Linked DNA regions of Bradyrhizobium sp. WD16. The protein of the gene in region 2 interacts with the protein of the main gene of each other region in a pairwise test. Links are inferred from orthologs where the notes say so. Each region holds a gene or a part of one and is shown on either strand. Other genes may lie near its edges.

What was found.
Region 1: the proteins of DB459_RS20430 (region 2) and DB459_RS10010 interact in binary tests that used the Escherichia coli proteins (3 or more experiments, as listed by UniProt). The link is inferred for Bradyrhizobium sp. WD16 from one-to-one orthologs.
Region 3: the proteins of DB459_RS20430 (region 2) and DB459_RS22155 interact in binary tests that used the Escherichia coli proteins (3 or more experiments, as listed by UniProt). The link is inferred for Bradyrhizobium sp. WD16 from one-to-one orthologs.

Annotation. Positions count from the first base shown.
Region 1 is NZ_CP028908.1:2,155,146-2,160,554, forward strand. What follows is about bases 2,069-5,382. They hold DB459_RS10010 ([protein-PII] uridylyltransferase), read right to left. Parts: upstream 5,059-5,382; coding sequence 2,269-5,058; downstream 2,069-2,268. Other genes in these bases: DB459_RS10015 (OsmC family protein), read left to right, coding at 5,263-5,382. In the rest of the region: DB459_RS10000 (transglycosylase domain-containing protein), read right to left, coding at 1-1,521; DB459_RS10005 (DUF1304 domain-containing protein), read right to left, coding at 1,698-2,060; more of DB459_RS10015, read left to right, coding at 5,383-5,409.
Region 2 is NZ_CP028908.1:4,386,408-4,391,309, reverse strand. Bases 2,096-4,902 are described here. They hold DB459_RS20430 (P-II family nitrogen regulator), read left to right. Parts: upstream 2,096-3,233; coding sequence 3,234-3,572; downstream 3,573-4,902. Other genes in these bases: glnA (type I glutamate--ammonia ligase), read left to right, coding at 3,693-4,902; DB459_RS20435 (NAD(P)H-hydrate dehydratase), read right to left, coding at 2,096-2,862. In the rest of the region: DB459_RS20440 (multicopper oxidase family protein), read left to right, coding at 22-1,362; more of DB459_RS20435, read right to left, coding at 1,372-2,095. UniProt on the Escherichia coli protein: P-II indirectly controls the transcription of the glutamine synthetase gene (glnA). P-II prevents NR-II-catalyzed conversion of NR-I to NR-I-phosphate, the transcriptional activator of GlnA. When P-II is uridylylated to P-II-UMP, these events are reversed.
Region 3 is NZ_CP028908.1:4,785,122-4,790,215, forward strand. What follows is about bases 629-3,627. They hold DB459_RS22155 (nitrogen regulation protein NR(II)), read right to left. Parts: upstream 2,718-3,627; coding sequence 1,539-2,717; downstream 629-1,538. Other genes in these bases: ntrC (nitrogen regulation protein NR(I)), read right to left, coding at 629-1,529; dusB (tRNA dihydrouridine synthase DusB), read right to left, coding at 2,714-3,627. In the rest of the region: more of ntrC, read right to left, coding at 87-628; more of dusB, read right to left, coding at 3,628-3,775; DB459_RS22165 (bifunctional 2-C-methyl-D-erythritol 4-phosphate cytidylyltransferase/2-C-methyl-D-erythritol 2,4-cyclodiphosphate synthase), read left to right, coding at 4,027-5,094.

The DNA.
Region 1 (5,409 bases), 2.2 Mb from region 2 along the record:
GGGGTCGAGCTTGGAGGCGACGCCGAGACGGTGAGCGGTGCGCACGACGTTCTTGGGTCCGACCTCGAGGCCGAGCCGCACCGAGACCGTATTGAGCGACATGGCCAGTGCCTGGGTCAGGGTGACGGAGCCGAAATACTGGTGGGTGTAATTCTCCGGTTTCCAGCCCTTGAGATCGAGCGGCGCGTCCTGACGCACGGTCTCGGGCGTCAGACCCTGCTCCATGGCGGTGAGGTAGACGAAAGGCTTGAACGCCGAGCCGGGCTGGCGCTTGGCGGTGACTGCGCGATTGAACTGGCTTTCGCTGTAATTGCGGCCGCCGATCAGTGCCCGCACCGCACCGTCCGGCGTCATCGCCACCAGCGCGCCCTGGGAGACGTTGAATTTGACGCTCTTGGCGGCGAGCTCGTCGATCACCGCGGCTTCCGCGATGGACTGCAGTCGGGGATCGATCGTGGTTTCGACCGTGACGTCCTGGTCGATCTGCCCGATCAGATCGTCGAGTTCCTCGCCGATCCAGTCGGCGACGTAGTTGACGGTGCCGGCGCCGACCGGTTTCACCGCATATTCGGGATGGCCGAGATTGGCCTTGGCCTGGGCCTCGGTGATGAAGCCGGCATCGGCCATGGCGGAGAGTACGGTCTGGGCGCGCCGCTCGGCGCCGTCGGGATTGCGGTTGGGCGCAAGGCGCGACGGCGATTTGACGAGGCCGGCGAGCATGGCCGCCTCGGCGATGGTGACATTGCGCGCCGACTTGCCGAAATAGCGCTGCGCCGCCGCCTCAACGCCATAGGCGCCAGAGCCGAAATAGACGCGATTGAGATAGAGTTCGAGGATCTGGGCCTTGGAGTATTTGCGCTCCAGCCAGATCGCGAGCTCGGCTTCCTGCAGCTTGCGCTGCATCGTGCGTTCCTGGGTCAGGAACAGATTCTTGGCGAGCTGCTGGGTCAGGGTCGAACCGCCCTGAGAGACGCCGCGATGAAGCAGGTTGGTGACGGCCGCACGGGCGATGCCCATGGGGTCGATACCGAAATGCGAATAGAAGCGGCGATCCTCGATGGCGATGAACGCCTTCGGCAGGAATGGCGGCAGCTCCTTCAGCGCCACATTGGTGCCGGCCATCTCGCCGCGGCTGGCGAGCACGCTGCCGTCGAGGCCCGTGATCTGGATGGTCGGTGGGCGCTTCGGGATTTCCAGCGACTGGATCGGCGGCAGGTGAGCGCCGACATAGACGACGAGCCCGACTACCGCGATGATGCCCCACAAGCCGAGCACTGCGCCCCAGTAGACCAGCCGGCCAAGCCGCGGCCACGACGGGCGTGAACGTGAAGCATTCCCGCGCTTGCGCGGTTTGCGCTCCCGCGGCGCATCCTGGTCGGACGATGCGCGGCGGCGCCTTGGCTTGTCGTCCTCCGATGTCGGCACGCGATCGTCGGCGCCGAGCCGCAGGTCGCCGAGCGAGGAGCTCGGGCCGAACCTTGGCTCGCGGCGTACGCCGCCTTTTCGCCGTGCTGATTCCATCAACCCCGCCTCTCCGAGCATGACCGTCGCGGAGAACCGAAACCCGGCTGTTCCGGCGCATGCCCGCCCGCCGCATGCTAGCGACGCGCGGTTTAAAGCGGGGTTAAGCAGAAGTTAATGGCTGTTTACGGGCGCGGCGCCGGCGGCAGGCTGCAGCTCTTCACAACTGCGCGCGCTCAGGAAAACCACAGCGCCGCGAGCGCCAGCAGCGCCGGAACCGCCTGCACCAGGATGATCTTCGGCTTTACCGAGTAGCCGCCATAGAGCCCCGCGAGGAGAATGCAGATCAGGAAGAACGCCTTGATCTGGAAACCGGTTGTCGCCTCTGGATGGAGCAGGCCCCAGATCAGGCCGGCAGCAAGAAAACCGTTGTAGAGACCCTGATTGGCGGCCAGCACCTTTCCCGCCTCGGCCTGCTCCTTGGTCTGTCCAAAGGCACGCAGCCCGGCAGGCTTGGTCCAGAGAAACATCTCCAGCACAAGGATGTAGACGTGCTCCAGCGCGACCAGCGCGACGAGAACTACGGCGATCACAACCATAAATCAGTCCCCCCCGTTCGATCCGGCGCCCAGACTAGTGTGGCGTCTCGCAATTGCCTATCCCTTGCGGCAGGCTCCTTAGGCAATTGCGAGACCTAAGCCGGACTAGCTTAGTGTCCCTTGCGTCTGCGACTGACGGTCGGACGCGAATGCCCGGCACAGGGCCAAGCATGATAGTCGATGATTGGGCTGCTTGTCCGCCCTGAAATCAAGCTGCCGGCTGAGCGGCCTCGCCGTTGGCGAGCAGATGCACCAGTGCACGCTTGATCGCGGCCTGGCGGGTCGGCGCAGTGATCTGGGCGCCGAGCAGGTCGGTCACGTAAAACACGTCGCGGGCACGCTCGCCGAAGGTCGCCACGTGGGCCGAGGCGATATTGAGGTTGAGCTTCGAAATGGCCGTGGTGAGTTGATAGAGCAGGCCAGGCCGGTCGAGGCCCGAAACCTCGACCACCGTGTAGCGGTCCGACCACTGATTGTTGAGGGTCACTTCCGGCTCGACGGTGAAGGCGCGGTGCTTCGGCTTGGCAGCCGCGCGCTTCGCCACCACCTCGGGTAGCCGCAGCTTGCCTTCCAACACCTGCTCGATCATCTCGCCGATCCGCGTGGCGCGACGCGCTTCGTCCTCGTCGCGATCGTATTCGCGGGAAATGGCGATGGTGTCGAGGGCCAGCCCGTCAGTGGTGGTATAGATCTGGGCATCGACGATATTGGCTCCGGCCGACGCGCAGGCGCCGGCAATCACCGACAACAGCCAGGGGTGGTCGGGCGCCAGGATCGTGAGCTCGGTGACGCCTCGCGCCTCGTCGAAACCGACATTGACCGCGAGCTTGTGGCCGGCCTGTTCGCTCGTCCGCACGAAGCGGGCGTGACGGATCTTGTGCGCCAGATCGACCTTGAGCCAGTAGGCGGGATAATGCCGCGCCACATAAGCGGAGACTTCGGCCTCCGGCCATTCGGTGAATTGTGAGCGGAATTCCGCCTGGGCTGCAGCGATGCGCTGAGCACGGTTGACCTCGGAAAAGCCGCCGGTCAGCACCGGTTCGGTTTCATAATAAAGGGTGCGTAGCAGCTGCGCTTTCCAGCCGTTCCACACCCCGGGTCCGACGCCGCGGATGTCGGCCGTGGTCAGGATGGTGAGCAGCTTGAGCTGCTCCAACGTCTGCACCACTGCGGCGAAATTCTCGATGGTCTTGCGGTCCGAGAGGTCGCGCGATTGCGCCACCGTCGACATCGTCAGATGCTCGTCGATCAGCCAGGCCACCAGTTCGGTGTCGGCGGGGCTGAGGCCGAACCGCGGACAGAGCCGTCGCGCCACCTTGGCGCCGCCCACCGAATGGTCCTCCGGGCGGCCCTTGGCGATGTCGTGGAGGAACACCGCCACGTAGATCACGACGCGATGCTCCGGCCTGATCTTGCGTATCAGGGCGCTGGACAGGACGAATTCGTCATTGCCGCCGCGCTCGATCTCCTGGAGGATGCCGATGCAGCGGATCAGATGCTCGTCGACCGTGTAGTGATGATACATGTTGAACTGCATCATCGATACGATCTTGCCGAAGGCGCGGATGAAGTGACCGAGCACGCCGGTCTCGTTCATTCTTCGCAGCACGATCTCGGCATCGTTCGAGGTCAGGATCTCGAGAAACAGCTTGTTGGCTTCGGGGTTCTCCCGCAGCTTCTCGTTGATCAGCGGTAGCGAACGCGTCGCCGTTCGCATGGCGTCGGGATGAAAGGCGAGGTTGTTCTTCTGCGCCAGATGGAAGATGCGGATCAGATTGATCGGGGCGCGCTTGAAGACGTCGGGTGAGGCGAGATTGATTCGGTTATTGTCGACGATGAAATCCGGATTGTCGCGCAGCCGGTGCCGCCCGGCGCCGGGCCGCAGCCGCGCGATCACCCGGCTCAGCACCGGTGCAGGCTTCGCCTGCTGGTCCTCCAGTTTGGCACAGAGGATGGCGGTGAGGTTGCCGACCTCTTTGGCGACGAGGAAGTAGTGCTTCATGAAGCGCTCGACATCCTGCATCCCCGGATGAGAGGTGTAGCCGAGGCGCTGCGCGATCTCGCGCTGCATGTCGAAGGACAGCCGCTCCTCCGCACGTCCGGTGAAAAAATGAATGTTGCAGCGGACAGACCACAGGAAATCTTCGCAGCGCCTGAAGGTCCGGTATTCATGGGCGTCGAACACGCCGCGCTTCACCAGTTCCTCTGCGTCGCGCACCTGGTAGACGTATTTCGCCATCCAGAACAGAGTATGCAGGTCGCGTAGGCCGCCCTTGCCGTCCTTGACGTTGGGCTCGACCAGGTAGCGGGACTGGCCGGCGCGGCGATGGCGCTCTTCGCGTTCAGCGAGCTTGGCGGCGACAAATTCCGCCGCGGTGCCCTGCACGATATTCTTGTCGAAGCGCAGCACCAGTTCGTCGTAGAGCGCCCGGTCGCCGGTCAGGAAGCGTGTCTCGAGCAGCGCGGTGCGAATGGTCATGTCGGCGCGCGCCTGACGGATGCTCTCGTCGATGGACCGCGTGGCATGACCGACCTTCAGCCCCATGTCCCAAAGGCAATAGAGGATGGCCTCGGCCACCTGTTCGCCCCAGGCGGTCTGCTTGTAAGGCAGCAGGAACAATAGATCGATGTCGGATTGTGGCGCCATCAAGCCGCGGCCATAGCCGCCGGTGGCGACGACGGACATCCGTTCGGCCTCCGATGGCGTTTCGGAGCGGTAGAGGTAACGCGTCGCCGCATTGAAGAGGAGACGGATCACGGCGTCCTGGATATCGCAAAGCTGCTCGGCGCAGCGCCGGCCGTGACGGTCCTTGAGAAGCTGCGCCTGCACTGTCTCGCGCGCCTGCGCCGTCTCGATCTTCAGGAGCTGGGCGAGGGCAGCGCGGAACGCATCCTCCCGGCCGGCATGGGTCTTGGCGAGGTCTGCGATGGCACCCTCGATCCGCGCCGTGTCGAAGGCGGGCGGCGGGGCAGGTTCGGCGATCACGGCGCTGTCCATGACATCGGGATATCGGACGGAGCTCTCGCTGTCACGCGTTTCGCGGCCGGGCACCGGGCCCCGGGCGGGCGCCTTCACGGCCGGGTGATCCTCGCCCCGCCGGTGCCGGGCGGCGGCTACACCGACCGCGGCGGCGGTGCTACAACCCCCTCCTGGGGCGGCCCGCCGGCCTGCCCGCAGCGATCGAAACAACAGGAGACCGGGATGGATGCCGCCGAGTTGCGCGCCCTGCAGGCGCCGTTCAAGGAGCGCTATCGGGCCGATCCGCAGAGCGCGCGGATCACGTTGCGGGCCAGCGGCAGCCTCGATGAGGACGGCATCGCCTGCCGCCTCGAGACCGGGCGGGCGATG
Region 2 (4,902 bases):
CCGACATGGTCCGCATCGATCATGACATTGAGAAACCTGCGCCCCGACCGCCGCGCCGTGCTGGCCGGCGCCCTCGCCGCCGCCCTGCCGCGGCCTGCGGCCAGCCAGCCCGCCCCGGCCAGGGGACCGGTCGAGGCGACGCGACCGGTCCTGTCACTCCGGGTCAAGCCGGGCGGCATCGACCTGCGCGGCGACGGCTCCCAAGCCGCCGGCTGGATGTTCGAGACCGCGCTCCCCTCGCCGCTCCTTCAGGGCAGCGAGCTTCAGCTCAGCCTCGACAACGCCGTCGCCGCGCCGCTGGCGCTGAGCTGGCGCGGCGGCGGCGGAGCCGCGATCGAGCCGCTGGCGGCGCGGCCGCCGCTGCTCCCCGGCCAGACCACGACCGCGGCGCTGGCGCTGCGCCACGCCGGCACGGTGCTGTGCGACGCCCGGCTGCTCGGCGACGGCCAGGACCACGCGCTGCCGGCGCTCGGCCTCACCGTGGCCGAACGCGACGCGGTGGCGGTCGACCGCGACATCCTCATGCTGATCGAGGACTGGCGCCTTGCGCAAAATGGCGGCACCGCCGCGCCGGGCACGGCGGCCACAGCCTCGCCGGCCCTCTTCACCATCAACGGTCGGCCGTCGCTGGACATCGCGGTCCGCAGCCACCAGCGGCTGCGGCTGCGCTTCATCAATGGCTGCCAGCGTGCGCCGATCGCACTGCGGCTGGATGGCCACGAGGTGCGGGTGATGGCGATCGACGGCCAGCCCGCCGAACCCTTCATCAGCCGCGACGGCCAGCTGACGCTGGCGCCGGGCAGCCGAGTCGACGCCTTCGTCGACGCCGTGCTGCGGCCCGGTGCCGTCGCCGTCCTCCAGCTTCACGACGGCCAGGCGCCGCGGCCGATCGCCCGCCTCGTCTACGGCGCCGAAGATCCGGTGCGCCCCGCGCCGCTGCCGCCGCCCGACCCGCTGCCCGACAATGGGCTGCCGGCGAAGCTCGACCTCGCGTCGGCGCTGCGGATCGACCTGCCGCTCGATGTCAAACCGGGCTCCGCGGGCAACGAATGGCTGCGGCCGGCGAACCTCAATGCGACGGCCGCGCCCGCGTTCCGCATCAAGCGAGGTCGCGTCGGCGTCGTGGCGATCAGCAATCCCGCCCCCGAGCCGGTGACCTTCCATCTCCATGGCCACGCCTTCCGCTGGCTCGACCGGCTGGACGACGGCTGGAAACCGTTCTGGCTCGACACCCTGCTGCTGGCCGGCGGCGCGACCCAGCGCGTCGCCTTCCTGGCCGATCAGGCGGGCCCCTGGCTGATCGAAGCCATGGCGACGCGCTGGGACGCGCCGCGCCTCGCCCGCTGGTACATGGTGGAATGAGAAGCTGTGTCAGGCGAGCCCTGCGAACAATCGCCTGAACACCTTGGGCAACGCCTCGGGCAGGTCCTCGGCGATCAGGCCGGGGCCGGCCTCGCCACCGGCCTCGCCGTGCATCCAGGCGGCCATGCACGCCGCCTCGAAGGCCGGAACCGCCTGGGCCAGCAGGCCGCCGATGATGCCCGACAGAACATCGCCGGAGCCGGCCGTGGCCAGCCAGGGCGGCGCATTGGCGGTGATGGCCGCCCGGCCGTCAGGAGCAGCGATCACGGTGTCGGGCCCCTTGAGCAGCACGACGGCGCCACTGGACTGAGCCGCGAGGCGCGCCCGTTCAAGTTTTGAATGAACTTTATCTTCTCTTTTCAATTCATTGAAAATACGAGAAAACTCTCCTTCATGCGGCGTCATCACCACCTGCGGATCGTGAAACGCCTTCACCGCGTCGAACAGGTCGGCGGGAGCGCTCGCGAAGCTGGTGAGGGCATCGGCATCGAGCACCACGCCGCGACCATCGCCGAGGGCGGTGAGCACCAGGTCACGAGTCTCGACGCCGACCCCGGCCCCGGGCCCGATGATGCAGGCGTTGTGGCGGCGATCGGCGAGCAGGGCCGCAAGTTCGACGGCGCCGTCGATCGGCCGCACCATCACCGCCGTGAGCGCCGCGGCATTGACCGCCAGCGCCGCTCGCGGCGATGCCACGGTGACGAGCCCCGCCCCGCCGCGCAACGCCGCCCGCGCCGCGAGCCGGGCCGCGCCGGTCGCGGCCATGCCGCCGGACACCACGACGGCATGGCCGCGGGAATACTTGTGGCCGTCGATCCGCGGCACCGGCACCCGCGCGCGCCACAGCTCCGGGATGTTCTCGAAGGTCTGCGGCGCGACGACATCGAGGACCGACGCGGCGATGCCGATCTCGGCGACCCGCACCGGTCCGCAGCGCAGGCGGCCGGGCAACAACAGATGGCCCGGCTTGCGGCGGAAGAAGGTCACGCTTGCGCTGGCGCGCACCGCCTCGCCCATGACCGCGCCGGTGGTGCCGTTGACCCCGCTCGGCAGGTCGACGGCGAGCACCGGGACGCCGCTGGCATTGACGGCGCGGATCAGCTCCAGGGCCGCGCCGGCGACCTCACGGTCGAGACCGGCGCCGAACAGGGCGTCGATGATGAGGGCGGGATGACCGACCGCGCCGGCATCCGCGGCAACGACGTCCCCGCTCCAGCCCGCGGCCGCGCGGGCGGCATCACCCTTGAGCCGGGCGCGGTCGCCGAGCAGCATGACTGCGACCCGGCGTCCGCGCGCCGCGAGCTCGGTCGCCGCGACGAAGCCGTCGCCGCCATTGTTGCCCGGGCCGGCCACCACCAGAACCGGCCCGACCGGCGCCAGTTCGGCGGCAGCATCGGCCACCGCCCGTCCCGCCTGGGACATCAGCACGAAGCCGGCCGTCCCCGCCCCGATGGTCAGCGCGTCGGCCCGCCCCATTTCCGCAGACGTCAGGAGTTCCATATACCGCCTCCGGTTTGCCGCCTCATCCGCAGGCAAACAGCCGAAACTTGATCCAGCACAGCCCGGACCGCGAAAAATCAGCCTAAAAATTAAGCTGACAGCACAAAAAGACGGCAGACGCTGGCCGCGATACCTGCAAAAAAGCTCCGCGCCGGCCATTTAACAAGCTGATAATACTCCACAATCCAGATGCCTTCCAAGTTGGCACAGACCCTGCTTTTAGCAGGCCGCAATTGGCCTCTCGCAGCCGACCGCGGCGAATGGGGCTGATCCGTCGTCGGTTGCGGGGCGCCGCTGCGCAGCCGGGCAGATCAGCACGTCCGGTGCTACGACAGGCTGCTGCATGCTTTGGAAGTGCCGGGGAGATTCAGGTGAAGAAGATCGAGGCCATCATCAAGCCCTTCAAGCTCGACGAGGTGAAGGAAGCGCTCCAGGAGGTTGGACTGCAAGGCATCACCGTTACCGAGGCCAAGGGCTTCGGACGGCAGAAGGGCCACGCCGAACTCTACCGGGGCGCGGAATACATCGTCGATTTTCTTCCCAAGGTGAAAATCGAAATTGTGATCTCCGACGAGTTGGTCGAGAAGGCAATCGATGCTATCCGCCGTGCCGCGCAGACCGGCCGGATCGGCGACGGCAAGATCTTCGTGTCCAATATCGAGGAAGCCATCCGCATCAGAACTGGAGAATCCGGCCTCGACGCTATTTGAGCAAAAACACCCGACGACTTTTCCGACTGCCCTCCCGCCATTCGGCCGCATTCGCTGCCGCATCACAAGCCTCTCACGATTTGTGAAGACTTTCACGACCTGTAACGACAAGGGGTACTCATGAAGACCGCCAAAGACGTTCTCAAGACGATCAAGGACAACGACGTCAAGTATGTCGACTTCCGCTTTACCGACCCGCGCGGCAAGTGGCAGCACGTGACGTTCGACGTCAGCATGATCGAGGAAGAGACCTTCGCGGAAGGCGTCATGTTCGACGGTTCGTCGATCGCTGGCTGGAAGGCCATCAATGAATCCGACATGTGCCTGATGCCGGACCCGGTTACGGCATCGATCGACCCCTTCTTCGCCGAGACCACGCTGGTGCTGACCTGCGACGTGCTCGAGCCGACCACCGGCGAGCCCTACAACCGCGATCCGCGCGGCATCGCCAAGAAGGCCGAGGCCATGGTCAAGTCCATGGGCGTGGGCGACACGGTGTTCGTCGGTCCGGAAGCCGAATTCTTCGTGTTCGACGACGTCCGCTATGCGGCGACCCCCTACAACACCGGCTTCAAGCTCGACCAGGTCGAACTGCCGACCAACTCCGACACCGACTACGAAGGCGGCAACCTCGGCCACCGCATCCGCACCAAGGCCGGCTACTTCCCGGTGCCGCCGCAGGACAGCGTCCAGGACATGCGCTCCGAGATGCTCGGCGCCATGGCCAAGATGGGCGTCAAGGTCGAGAAGCACCACCACGAGGTCGCCTCCGCCCAGCACGAACTCGGCATGAAGTTCGACACCCTGACGCTGATGGCCGACCAGATGCAGGTCTACAAGTACTGCATCCACCAGGTCGCGCACATCTACGGCAAGACGGCCACCTTCATGCCGAAGCCGGTCTATGGCGACAACGGCTCGGGCATGCACGTGCACCAGTCGATCTGGAAGGACGGCAAGCCGGTGTTCGCCGGCAACAAGTATGCCGACCTCTCCGAGACCTGCCTGTTCTACATCGGCGGCATCATCAAGCACGCCAAGGCCATCAACGCCTTCACCAACCCGTCGACCAACTCCTACAAGCGTCTGGTCCCGGGCTATGAAGCGCCGGTGCTGCTCGCCTATTCGGCGCGCAACCGCTCGGCCTCCTGCCGCATCCCCTACACCACCTCGCCGAAGGCCAAGCGCGTCGAAGTCCGCTTCCCGGATCCGGCCGCGAACCCCTATCTCGGCTTTGCGGCGATGCTGATGGCCGGCCTCGACGGCATCAAGAACAAGATCGATCCGGGCGCGGCCATGGACAAGGATCTGTACGACCTGCCGAAGGAAG
Region 3 (5,094 bases), 400 kb from region 2 along the record:
AATTCCACGGCGCGGCGGGCCAGAAAAGGCCCCGCCCGGCTTTTGTCCGATTTATCCCGGGATTTTTTCCCGGGATCCTTCGTCTCTCAGCCGCCGGTGCGGAAGACCTGGATATCGAGGTCCCTGATCTTCTTGCGCAGGGTGTTGCGGTTGAGCCCGAGGAGGTCGGCGGCCCGGATCTGGTTGCCCCGCGTCACCGCCAGGGCGGCGGTGAGCAGCGGCACCTCGATCTCGCGCAGGATGCGGTGATAGAGCCCCGGCGGCGGCATGCCGTTGGGGAAGCCGGCGAAATGGGTCGAGAGATAGGTCTCCACCGCGCCGCCGAGATTGTCCACCGTCTGGGGCGAACTGCTGCCCGAAGTCACCGTCGGCGGTGCCAGTTCGCCTTCGATCACCGAGCCGGTGATGACATCCTGGGGATAGAGCGCCGCCAGCCGGCGCGCGAGATTTTCGAGTTCGCGGACGTTGCCGGGCCATCGGTGCTGCTTGAGCCGCTCCAGCGCCTGGGCATCGAGCTTCTTGGGCGGCAGTCCGTCCTTCTCGGCAAGCGCGAAGAAGTGACGAACGAGGTCCGGCAAGTCCTCGATGCGTTCGCGCAGCGGCGGCAGCCGCAGCGGCACGACGTTGAGGCGGAAGAACAGGTCTTCGCGGAACAGGCCCTGCTGGATCAGGATGCGCAGGTCCTTGTTGCTGGCCGCGACGATGCGCACGTCGGTCTTGATCGGCGTGCGGCCGCCGACCGTGGTGTATTCGCCCTGCTGCAGCACCCGCAACAGTCGGGTCTGCGCCTCCATCGGCATGTCGCCGATCTCGTCGAGGAACAGCGTGCCGCCTTCGGCCTGCTCGAAACGGCCGGTCGCCCTCGTATTGGCGCCGGTGAAGGCGCCGCGCTCGTGGCCGAACAGTTCGGACTCGATGAGGTCGCGCGGAATCGCCGCCATGTTGACCGCGACGAAGGGACCGTTGCGGCGCTTGCCGTAGTCGTGCAGCGCGCGCGCCACCAGTTCCTTGCCGGTGCCGGATTCGCCGGAGATCATCACCGTGAGGTCGGTCTGCATCAGGCGCGCCAGCACCCGGTAGATCTCCTGCATCGCCGGCGAGCGGCCGACCAGCGGGATCGAATCGAATTCGTTCTCGTCGGCGTGGTGGGCCGCCCGCTCCTTGGGCTCGGCGAGCGCACGGCCGACGATGGCGATCAGCTCCTTCAGGTCGAACGGCTTGGGCAGATATTCATAGGCGCCGCGCTCGGAGGCGCGGATCGCCGTCATGAAGGTGTTCTGCGCGCTCATGACGATGACCGGCAGGTTCGGCCGCATCTTCTTGATCCGCGGCAGCAGGTCGAAGGCGTTTTCGTCCGGCATCACCACGTCGGTGATGACGAGATCGCCTTCGCCCTGGCTGACCCAGCGCCACAGCGTCGCGGCATTACCCGTGAGCCGCACCTCATAGCCCGCACGGGACAGGGCCTGATTGAGCACCGTCCGAATGGCGGTGTCGTCGTCTGCGACCAGAATGCTACCTGTAGCCATCTTCGAATCTCATCCTGCACGATGGTTGGACGACGCCGACGGTCCCGATCCGCCATTGCCGTTGTTGTTGTGAGCCTGGATATTGGCTTCGTTGTACATGGGCAGCAGCACGCGGAAGATCGTCCGCCGCGGCACCGACTCGCATTCGATGATCCCGCCGTGATCGCCGACGATCTTGGCGACCAGCGCCAGCCCGAGGCCGCTGCCGGTCGGCTTGGTGGTGACGAAGGGATCGAACAGGTTGGGCATCAGGTCTTCGGGCACGCCGGGACCGTTGTCCTTGACGCAGAATTCCAGCGGCAGCGACACCCGCGATTTCTTGCCGGGCACCGACAGCCGCACGCCGGGCCGGAACGCGGTGGTGAGCTGGATCTCCGCGTCGCTGCCGAGGTCCGCCACGGCTTCAGCTGCGTTCTTGACGAGGTTGAGGAAGACCTGGATGAGCTGGTCCTGGTTGGCGAGCACCGGCGGCAGCGACGGATCGTAGTCCTCGACGAACTTGATCTCGCGGGCGAAGCCGGACTGGGCCAGGCGTTTGACGTGATCGAGAACCGAATGGATGTTCACCGGGCCGCGCGGCACCGGCCGCTCGTCGCCGAACACTTCCATGCGATCGACCAGGGTGACGATGCGGTCCGCCTCGTCGCAGATCAGCCGCGTCAAGGTGCGGTCCTCGGGCGATGCCGCCTGCTCGAGCAGCTGCGCTGCGCCGCGAATTCCCGACAGCGGATTCTTGATCTCGTGGGCCAGCATCGCGGCGAGCGCGATCACCGAGCGCGCTGCGCTGCGGTGGGTCAGCTGGCGGTCCATCTTGTCGGCGATGGTGCGCTCCTGCAGCATCACCACGATATGGCCCGGCCGCTCGGTCACCGGCGCCACATGCAGGTCGACCTGCCGCACGCCGCCCATCCGCGGGGTGCCGAGATCAACCTTGTATTCGTTGACCGCGGCGTTGTTCTGGCGGACCTGGTCGATCAGCGCCAGGAGCGGACTGCCGAACGGCACGAGATCCTTCAGCGACTGGCGCTGCAGCAGCTGGATCGAAGTCTCGAAGAAGGATTCGACAGCCATATTGGCTTCGACGATCTTGCCGTCCGGCCCGACGAGCATCACCGGGTTGGGCAGCGCGTTGAGGATCGCCTCGCTGTCGCTGTTCAGCGCGACGCGGTTTTCTGCAGCCATGGTCATGCGGCGGATCTCCATGCGAAATCATCGAACGCGGCATCGAGAGCGCGGTGCACGAAGCCGCTGTCCTCGGCGGTCAGGATCTTGCCGCGCCAGTGGGCCAGCCGCTCGGCGGGCGCCGCGCAACTGCGCGCCGCGACGTCGAGCGCCCAGCCCAGATGCTTGCGGGCGTGGCGCAGCCCGACTCTGACGCCGTAGTGGGCCAGCACTTCGTCATAGAGGCGTCGCAACAGCGCGAGTTGCGTCACGAGCGGCGGCACCGCCTCGACGTTGCCGGTGTGCAGGCGCCGTGCAATCTGACCGGGCAGCCAGGGCTGGCCCTGGGCGCCGCGGCCGATCATCACCGCATCGGCGCCGGACAGCTCCAGTGCGGCGAGCGCGCGTTCGAACGAGGTGATGTCGCCATTGACGACCAGCGGCAGGCGCGTCGCCTCGCGGACCCGGCGCACTGCCGACCAGTCCGCCTCGCCCTTGTAGAACTGACAGCGGGTGCGGCCGTGCACGGTGATCATGCGGATGCCGGCAGCCTCGGCGCGACGGGCGAGTTCGGGCGCATTGAGACTGCGCTCGTCCCAGCCCAGACGCATTTTCAGGGTCACCGGCACGCGAACGGCGGACACCGTGGCCTCGATCAGTCCGAGGGCGTGATCGAGGTCGCGCATCAGGGCCGAACCGGACTGTCCGCCGGTCACGTGCCGCGCCGGGCATCCCATATTGATGTCGATGATGTCGGCGCCGGCCTCTTCGGCAATCCGGGCGCCTTCGGCCATCCAGCGGGACTCACAGCCGGCGAGCTGGACCACATGGGGACCGACCCCGGTGGCCTCGCTGCGCAGCCGCGAGCGACGCAACCCCTGGGCGAGATCTTCGCTGGCCGTCATTTCGGAGACGACGAGTCCGGCGCCCAATTCCGCGGCGAGCCGGCGCACCGGTGCGTCGGTGATGCCCGACATGGGGGCGAGCAGCACCCTGTTGGGGAGGCTGACTCCGCCGATCGAGAAAGGCGTGCTCGCAAACGATTCGCACGTCGGGCTGGCGGTGGCTGCCAAAACTCTTCTCATTGCCTATAAGCGCCGCGTCATTGCGGCCTCTGTCGCATATCTTTTATGCATCTGCGCGACATGCCTACAGTTTAGACAATTGGCGGCGACTTTCAAGTGCGCTGCAGCAAATTGCGTGGGCTTTACGCACAGTCACGGATTCGTGCGGAATCTCCCGTCGGCCGTGCTATGGGGCTTTGCGTCGAGCGCCCTTGGGCCCGTCCACGGCCCCCTCGCCTGCCCCGCCTTCTTTAAGAATTTCGAGCAATCTCATGAGCCTAGCCCCGAAAGCCGCCGTCATCATCGTTGCCGCCGGACGCGGCCTGCGGGCCGGTGCGGGTGGGCCGAAGCAGTACCGGACGATCGGTGGGCGCACCGTGATTGCCCGGGCCATGGCGCCGTTTTGCAACCATGCGGAAATTGCATTGGTCCAGCCCGTGCTCAATCCCGACGATTCCGGGATTTTCGAGGAGGCGGTGCGAGGACTTCGCCACCTTCCCCCGGTGAGCGGCGGCGCCACCCGCCAGGGCTCCGTGCGCGCCGGGCTCGAAGCGCTTGCGGCCGATCCCCCCGACATTGTTCTGATCCACGACGCGGCGCGCGCCTTCGTCACGCCTGCGGTGATTTCCCGCGCTGTCGCCGCAGCGGCCCGGACCGGCGCCGCGATCCCGGTGGTTGCGGTGACCGATACCATCAAGCACGTCACGACGATTGGCGATGTCGATGCGACGCCCGATCGCGCGCAGCTGCGAATCGCCCAGACGCCGCAGGCGTTCCACTTCGAGACGATCCTCGATGCGCATCGCCGCGCGGCGCGCGAGGGCCGCGACGATTTCACCGATGATGCGGCGATTGCCGAATGGGCGGGATTGACGGTGGCGACCTTTGAAGGCGATCTTGCGAACATGAAGCTCACCACACCGGAAGATTTCGCGCGCGAGGAGGCCCGTCTCGTTGCTGCGCTCAGTGACATCCGCACCGGCACCGGGTTCGACGTTCACGCCTTCGGCGACGGTGATCACCTGATGCTGTGCGGCGTGCGCGTGCCCTATGGCCGCGGCTTTCTCGCCCATTCCGACGGCGACGTCGGGCTGCATGCGCTGGTCGATGCCGTTCTCGGGGCGCTGGCTGACGGCGATATCGGTTCGCATTTCCCGCCGAGCGATCCGAAGTGGAAGGGGGCGGCGTCCGATCAGTTTCTCATCCACGCCATGGAGCGCGTCGCCGCCCGCGGCGGTCGCGTCGCCCATCTCGAGGTGACGCTGATCTGCGAAACTCCGAAGATCGGTCCGCTGCGCGAGACGATGCGCGCCCGCATCGCCGAAATCACCGGACTGCCG